DNA from 2 places in the Streptomyces sp. NPDC101194 genome. Region 1 is predicted to be linked to the other one. Evidence: riboswitches for the same ligand, from Rfam matches in the RefSeq annotation. Region 1 holds a riboswitch; the other holds the start of a gene.
What was found. A riboswitch is a leader RNA that binds a small molecule or an ion and turns the genes downstream of it on or off. The one in region 1 is predicted to bind glycine.

Region 1 (4,159 bases):
CGTGGTACGGGACCACGTTGTAGAGCTTGCCGGAGAAGTTGATCTTCATGCCGTGCGTCAGGTGACCGCCGTGGGCCAGGTTCAGGCCCATGATCGTGTCGCCCGGCTTCAGCAGCGCGAACATCGCGGCGGCGTTGGCCTGCGCACCGGAGTGCGGCTGGACGTTAGCGGCCTCGGCGCCGAACAGCGCCTTGATGCGGTCGATGGCGATCTGCTCGACGACGTCGACGTGCTCACAGCCGCCGTAGTAGCGGCGGCCGGGGTAGCCCTCGGCGTACTTGTTGGTGAGGACGGAGCCCTGGGCCTCCATGACCGCGACCGGAGCGAAGTTCTCCGAGGCGATCATCTCGAGGGTGGACTGCTGACGGTGGAGCTCGGCGTCGACGGCGGCGGCGACGTCCGGGTCCAGCTCGTGGAGGGAGGAGTTGAGAAGCGACATCAGGTGGTCCCTTGGGGTCTTTAGTTGCCGGAGAACTCGGTGTACTCGTCGGCGGAGAGCAGGTCCTTCGGCTCCTCCGCCACACGTACCTTGAACAGCCAGCCGCCTTCGAACGGAGCGGAGTTCACCAGCGACGGGTCGTCCACGACGTCCTGGTTCGCGGCGGTGACCTCACCGGTCACCGGCGAGTACAGGTCGCTCACCGACTTGGTCGACTCCAGCTCGCCGCAGGTCTCGCCCGCGGTCACCGTGTCACCGACCTCGGGGAGCTGGGCGTAGACGACGTCGCCGAGGGCATTGGCGGCGAACTCCGTGATGCCGATCGTCGCCACACCGTCCTCGACGGCCGACAGCCACTCGTGCTCCTTGCTGTAACGCAGCTGCTGGGGGTTGCTCATGACCTGAATTCTCCTGTACGCGTGGGAGTGCTGATGAACGGTGGTCTTACGGTGTGAGACGGGAATGCGTCACTTCTGAGGTGCGCGGACGTCACTTCTGACGCTTGTAGAACGGCAGCGCCACGACTTCGTACGGCTCGTGGCTGCCCCGGATGTCCACCCCGACGCCCGTGGTGCCGGGCGTGGCGTGCGCGGCGTCCACGTACGCGATGGCGATCGGCTTGCCCAGGGTGGGCGACGGGGCGCCCGAGGTGACCTCGCCGATGATCTCGCCCCCGGCGACCACGGAGAAACCGGCGCGCGGCACCCGGCGGCCCTCGGCGACCAGCCCGACCAGCTTGCGGGGCGGGGCGGTCTCGGCGCGCTCGGCGGCGGCCTTCAGGGCCTCGCGGCCGACGAAGTCGCCCTCCTTCTCGAACTTCACGACCCGGCCGAGGCCGGCGTCGAAGGGGGTCAGCTCGGTGGTCAGCTCGTGCCCGTAGAGCGGCATGCCCGCCTCCAGGCGCAGCGTGTCGCGGCAGGAGAGCCCGCACGGGATCAGGCCGTGGGGGGCGCCGGCCTCGGTGAGGGCCTTCCACAGCTGCTCGGCGTGCTCGGGGGCGACGAACAGCTCGAAGCCGTCCTCGCCGGTGTAGCCGGTGCGGGCGATCAGCGCGGGCACACCGGCGACCGTGCCGGGCAGACCGGCGTAGTACTTCAGGCCGTCCAGGTCGGCGTCGGTGACCGAGGCCAGGATGGCGGGGGACTCCGGACCCTGGACGGCGAGCAGCGCGTACGCGTCGCGGTCGTCGCGCACCGCGGCCTCGAAGCCGTCCGCCCGCGCGGTCAGCGCGTCCAGCACGATCTGCGCGTTCCCGGCGTTGGCGACGACCATGTACTCGTCGTCACCGAGGCGGTAGACGATCAGGTCGTCCAGGATGCCGCCGTCCTCGGCGCAGATCATGGTGTAGCGGGCGCGGCCCACGGCGACGGTGCCGATGTTGCCGACCAGCGCGAAGTTCAGGAAGGCCGCGGCCTCGGGGCCGGTGACGGTGATCTCGCCCATGTGGGACAGGTCGAAGAGACCGGCCCCGGTACGCACCGCGTTGTGCTCGTCGCGCTCGCTGGCGTACCGCAGGGGCATGTCCCAGCCCGCGAAGTCGGTCATGGTCGCGCCCAGCGAACGGTGCAGGGCATCGAGGGCGGTGAGACGGGGGGCGGTGCTCATGGATGTGACTCCCGGGGCATGACGACGAGGACAATCCCTCCCCATCTGTCATCGGAACCTGAGAGGTTCGCCGAGAGCCCCTGAGGGGTTCGGCTTGCACCTTGGGTGGAGCCGCGAGCGGCCCGCTTTTCAGATCTGCCTCATCCACGCGGTACGGGGCCTGAGAGATTCAAGGGAGGAACTTGCTCCTTCGGCGCCCGGCACATGCAGTGACCGGAACTCTCCCGCGCGGATTCAAGCGGCCTTTATGCAGTTGGCCGGGTCATCATCGCACGCATTCCGCCGGAGTGGGGCCCCGGTCCCCCCTCGGAATCGACGGCGTGGACAGTTGTATCGCATTACCTTTTCTTTACACTTCAGGGGCATACGTGGGTGACCCGACAGCAGGGGGAGGGCGATGACGTTGCAGCGGTACGCGACAACCGAGGGAGTCGGGCACGATGCGATGCCCGCACAGCCGGGGGCCCCGGCCGGGGAGACGCTCGGCCCGCGCACGCCCGTCGTGCGGGACCTGCGGGCGCGGGCCGGGAGCGGCCCGCGCAGCCTGCTCTTCGCGGCGGGCGACGTGGTGGTGGTCTCCGGGCTGCCCGGCAGCGGCAAATCGACGCTCATCCGGCGGACGGTGACGACGGCCCGCGCCATCGACTCCCAGGACACCCGGGACCGCTGGGCCCGGCTGATGCCCCGCTCACTGCCTTACGTGCTCTACCGTCCGCTGGTCCGCGTCGCCCACTACCGGGGACTGTGGCGGGCGCTGCGCTCCGGCGAGTCCGTCGTCGTCCACGACTGCGGGACCCAGGCGTGGGTGCGCGGCTGGCTGGCCCGTGACGCCCGGCGCCGGGGCCGCGTCCTCCATCTCGTCCTGCTCGACGTCACACCGCAGACGGCGAAGGAGGGCCAGCGGGAGCGGGGGCGGGGTGTCTCCGGATACGCGTTCGCCCGGCATCGCAGGGCGGTGGGGAAGCTGCTGCGGGGCACCGAGACCGGCCTGCTGCCGCCCGGCTGCGCCTCGGCGGTGCTGCTGGATCGCGAGGCGGCGGGGGCGCTGGGCCGGATCACGTTCGCCACGACACCGAAGGGGCGGACCGTCGGACGTTAATCTTCTGCCGGAAGGCTCGGGCAAGAAGGGGAAGCAGTGGACATTCCGGCGCAGGTCCAGTCCCATCCGCAGGGCGGATGGCCGGCCAATGAGCTCGAAGAGGTACTGATGGCCTCGGTGGGCAGTCCGGAGGCGGGCGGACGGCTCGTCGAGGTGCTCGGGCGCAGCCAGGTCTGGGTGCCCCTGCCCAACGGCGGCGGACCCGACTCCCCGGACCTGGACCTGCCGACGCTGGAGATCGACGGCGCCGCGTACGTTCCCGTGTTCAGTTCCGAACAGCAGTTCCTCTCCTGCGTCGGCACGCACATGTCCTTCACCGTCGCGCCCGCCCGTGACTTCGCCCGCGGCCTGCCCCCGCAGCTCGGCATCGCGGTGAATCCGGGCGGCGCCGTCGGGATGCCGCTGCCGCCGCCCGCCGTGGCCGAGCTCTGCCGCGCCGGACGCACCCCGCTGGACGGGCCGGCCGGCGGCGGCCGGGTCCGGCTGTACGAACCGTCCTGGCAGGAGGAGCCCATCGACTTCCTCGCCGCGGCGGCCGGCGAATTCGAGGAGAGCGGCGTCGTGCTCACCGCGCGCCGGACGCTGGCCAGCATCGAGGGCGGCGAGCCCGTCCTCTTCATAGGGGTCGAGTTCTCCACCTGGGACGGCGCCGGACGCAACGCCCCGATGGACGCCCTCGGCCGTGCGCTGGGCCGCGTCGAGGTGCCCTGGCCGGTCAACCTGGTCCTGCTCGACGTGGCACAGGACCCGGTCGGCGACTGGATGCGGGAGAAGGTCCGGCCGTTCTACCAGCGCGAGACCCCGTAGCACGCCGACGGCTCCTGAGCCGATCGCCACGTCGGCCCATGGCGTCAAGTCGGTGTCAGGACCGACGCATAAGCTGGTTTGATGGCTGGAGCCTCGGCATCATGCCGCACCCGTGTGCCCCGGGAGCGGCGGGCCGACACAGTGGATCGAAGAGGGGCGGGACCAGGTGAGTGCGTCAGGCACCGCGGCGGCCGGGCAGGTCGAGCACA
Region 2 (4,159 bases), on a different contig from region 1:
GCCCAGACCGCGGCGATCTGCGTTCGTGTGGTCGTCTCGTCGCAGGCGAGGGAGACCAGGTCGGCGTCGACGGGCCGGAGGTTGACACCTCGTTCGCGAGCCGCGGCCACGACGTCGGCGGCCTTCCCCGGAACACGCACGGTGAGGGTGTCGAAGTAGGCGCCCGTCACCACCTCGACGCCCGAGGCGCGCAGGCCCTCGGCCAGGATCGTCGCGTAACGGTGGGTGCGCTGAGCGATCGTCCGCAGCCCGTCCGGGCCGTGGTAGACGGCGTACATCCCGGCCATGACGGCAAGCAGCACCTGAGCCGTACAGATGTTGCTGGTGGCCTTCTCACGGCGGATGTGCTGCTCGCGGGTCTGCAGGGCCAACCGGTAGGCCTTGTTGCCGTCCGCGTCGACGGAGACGCCGACGAGGCGGCCGGGCAGGCTGCGGGCGAACTGCTCGCGTACGGCCATGAACCCGGCGTGCGGTCCGCCGAAGCCCATCGGCACACCGAAACGCTGCGTGGTGCCGACCGCGATGTCCGCGCCCAGATCACCCGGTGAGGTGAGCAGGGTCAGGGCCAGCAGATCGGCGGCGACCGTGACGATCGCGCCGAGCTCGTGGGCCTGCTCGATGACGGGCTGGATGTTGCGCACCGCGCCGGAGGCCCCGGGGTACTGCACCAGGACACCGAAGACACCGCGCTCGGCGATCTCCGCCGGGATGCCGTCGGCGAGGTCGGCGACAACGACCTCGACACCGGTCGGCTCGGCGCGGGTCTCGATGACGGCGATCGTCTGCGGCAGGGCGTCGGCGTCGATCAGGAAGACACCGTTCTTGACCTTGCCGACGCGCCGCGAGAGCGCCATGGCCTCGGCGGCCGCGGTGCCCTCGTCGAGCAGCGAGGCGCCGGAGGTGGGCAGGCCGGTCAGCTCGGCCACCATCGTCTGGAAGTTGAGGAGCGCCTCCAGGCGGCCCTGCGAGATCTCCGGCTGGTACGGCGTGTAGGCCGTGTACCAGGCGGGGTTCTCCATGACGTTGCGGAGGATCACCGGAGGGGTGAAGGTGCCGTAGTAGCCGAGCCCGATCATCGGGGCCAGCACCTGGTTGCGGTCGGCGAGGGCGCGCAGTTCGGCGAGGACCTCGGCCTCGGTGCGAGCGGTCGGCAGCCGGAGTGCCTCCGCGCTCTTGATGACATCGGGCACGGCTGCCGCGGTGAGCTCGTCCAGCGAGCCGTAGCCGACCTGGGCGAGCATCTTCGACTGGGCCTCGGCATCGGGACCGATGTGGCGCTGCTCGAACGGAATGCCCTGCTCCAGCTGCGAGAGCGGAGTGCGGCGGGGGGTCATGGTGGAGGCCTCCTGGTCTGTCACGACCTGCGAGGGGCACCACGGCGCGGGTGCCCGAACGGCCTCCCCCTCTGTCATCTCAACCTGAGAGCTTCACCGGCGCACCCTGCGGCGCACCGGCTTTCACCGTCGGTGAGGGAAGGAACCGCATCGGCGCTCGGCCGCGCGGAACCCGCCCTGCTTTCCAGAGTGACCTCGTCCGTGCGGTACGGGGGCCTGAGAGATTCCGGGGAGGATTTGCTCCTTCGGCGCCTCCGGATCAGCTCCGGAGGACTCTCCCGCACGGGTTCAGCGGCCAGTACCAGCCTACCAGCGGGGTCGATGGCGCCATTCTCGAGTGGCCAACCCCCCGGATCTGCACTTTTGTAGTGCTTGTGGAGTAGCCGCGACCAATGGGAGGGACCGTGCAGACCGACATCGATCCGCGCAGCCTGATCGGCCGCAAGGCGTTCGACCGCAAGGGCACCAAGATCGGAACCGTGGACGAGGTGTACCTCGACGACGCGACCGGTGTCCCCGAGTGGGCGGCCGTACGCACCGGACTCTTCAGCCGGGACGCGTTCGTCCCGCTGGAGCCCAGCGAATTCGTGGAGGACTCGCTCCGCGTCCCCTTCGACCGTGCGCTGATCAAGGACGCACCGGACTTCGGCGTCGGCCGCCATCTCTCGCCCGAACAGGAGCTCCAGCTCTACCGGCACTACGGTCTGGACTCCCCGTCCGAGGAGACCGGCCCGGACAGGGACTTCGGCAGACTGGCCGGCCAGGACGAGTAGTCCACCGGGTTCCGGACCAGCGGCAACGGCTCGGCCGGGTGCAGCGCCGGATCGTCGATCCGGAACGTCCGCACCCGGCCGGGTGCCGACTCCGGTTCCTCGAACCGCACCGTCACCCGGCCGATGCCGCTGCCCTGCACCCAGCCGTGGCCGTACGTGTCATGGCGTACGTCGTGCCCGGCGGTCCAGCGCCGGGCCTCCGGCGGCTCCACGCTTCCCGGGGGCTCCTCCGACGCACCGGTCACCGACTCCTCCCCGCGGCCTCCCGCCGTCGTCTCCTCCTCGGCCGCTTCCTCGGTCGCGGCCCGCTCACCGGCGGCCTGTGCGAAGAGATCCTCCTGGGTGTAATCGGCGAGCCCCGTGACGCCCACGCCGAGGAGCCGTACGCCCCCGGTGGTGTCCACAGCCTCCAGGAGCCGTGCGGCGGCCTCCCGGACCACCGTGGGATCGTCCGTGGGCCCACGCAGCGTCTCCGACCGTGTGAGTGTGGAGAAGTCGTACCGGCGCACCTTCAGCACCACCGTCCGACCGGAGCGCCCCGCTCCGCGCAGCCGCTGGACGCATCGGTCCGCCAGCCGCTCCACCTCCGTCCTGACCCGCACCCGGTCGTGCAGGTCCGCGTCGAAGGTGTCCTCCACCGACACCGATTTGGCGTCCCGCTCCGCGACCACGGGCCGGTCGTCGTACCCGTGCGCCATGCGATGGAGCGAGCCCCCGTGCGCCCTCCCCAGCAGGCGCACGAGCTCCGCCTCACCCGCCTCGACGAGGTCGTCCACGGTCGTCATCCCGGCGCGGCGCAGATGGTCCGCCGTCGCGGGTCCGACGCCGGGCAGGATCCGCACCGGCATGGGTGCGAGCAGTTGCCGCTCCGTGCCCGGTTCGATGAGCAGCAGCCCGTTCGGTTTCGCCTCCTCCGAAGCGATCTTGGCCAGCATCTTGGAACCGGCGAGCCCGACCGACCCGGTGAGCCCGGTGACCGCTTTGATGGCCGTACGCAACTGTTCACCGATCTCCCGCGCAGAAGCCGAGTCGTCGGCCGCCCCGCCTGCCTCCAGGTCCACGAAGGCCTCGTCGAGGCTGAGCGGCTCCACCAGTGGGGAGAGCCGCCCCAGCAGCTCCATCACCTGGTCGCTGACCGTCCGGTACAGCAGGAAGCGCGGCACCAGATAGGCCGCGTTGGGGGCCAGCCTCCGCGCCTGTGCCGTCGGCATCGCCGAGTGCACCCCGAAGCGCCGCGCCTCGTACGAGGCGGTGGCGACGACACCGCGGGGCCCCAGCCCGCCCACCACGACCGGCTTGCCGCGCAGACTGGGCTTCGACGCCTGCTCGGCGGAGGCGTAGAAGGCATCCATGTCGAGGTGCAGGATGGTGGGCGCGGCTCTCACATCAATCGATGCTGCCCTACGGCACTGACAATCGCCGCGCCCGATTCCGGGACGGGGTCAGCCGGCGCGGTTGCGTCGACGCGCGAGTTCATCGGTGGGGTTGTTCCCGATCAGTGTCTCGCCGGTGTCCACCCGCTCACCGTGCAGCTGTGACAGCGCCGCATCCACGTCCTGCCACACCACGCCCACAGCGATACCGAAGACCCCCTGGCCGCCCTGGAGCAGACTGACGACCTCGTCCGGCGAAGAGCACTCGTAGACCGTCGCCCCGTCGCTCATCAGCGTCATCCGCTCAAGATCCTGGAATCCGCGGGCCCGCAGGTGCTGAACCGTGGTGCGGATGTTCTGCAGGGCGACGCCCGTGTCCAGGAAGCGCTTCACGATCTTCAGCAGGACGACGTCCCGGAAGCTGTAGAGCCGCTGCGTGCCCGAGCCGTATGCGGGGCGCACGCTCGGCTCGACCAGCCCCGTACGGGCCCAGTAGTCGAGTTGCCGATAAGTGATCCCCGCAGCCGCGCAAGCCGTCGGCCCGCGATAGCCGATGTCGTTGGCCGATGCCACGCCGCCCCCCGCCACCGCCGCCGGTTGAACCGGTTGCCTGATGGTGTGGCCGGCTGTACTCCCCTGCTGCGGATACGGCCCACCCGCTGCCGTACCGTCGCCGCTG

Region 2: another riboswitch for glycine. It lies ahead of gcvP (aminomethyl-transferring glycine dehydrogenase); the one in region 1 lies ahead of gcvT (glycine cleavage system aminomethyltransferase GcvT).

Annotation. Positions count from the first base shown of each region.
Region 1 covers NZ_JBIWOS010000012.1:6,425-10,583, forward strand. Annotated here, with positions in the region: gene glyA (serine hydroxymethyltransferase) at 1-439, opposite strand, end outside; gene gcvH (glycine cleavage system protein GcvH) at 460-837, opposite strand; gene gcvT (glycine cleavage system aminomethyltransferase GcvT) at 929-2,044, opposite strand; glycine riboswitch at 2,184-2,281, opposite strand; gene ACIRP2_RS33060 (AAA family ATPase) at 2,442-3,143, shown strand; gene ACIRP2_RS33065 (enhanced serine sensitivity protein SseB) at 3,180-3,950, shown strand; gene ACIRP2_RS33070 (enhanced serine sensitivity protein SseB C-terminal domain-containing protein) at 4,117-4,159, shown strand, end outside.
Region 2 covers NZ_JBIWOS010000009.1:343,073-347,231, forward strand. Annotated here, with positions in the region: gene gcvP (aminomethyl-transferring glycine dehydrogenase) at 1-1,334, opposite strand, end outside; glycine riboswitch at 1,529-1,625, opposite strand; gene ACIRP2_RS30010 (PRC-barrel domain-containing protein) at 1,727-2,107, shown strand; gene ACIRP2_RS30015 (DNA polymerase IV) at 2,032-3,492, opposite strand; gene ACIRP2_RS30020 (MerR family transcriptional regulator) at 3,550-4,095, opposite strand.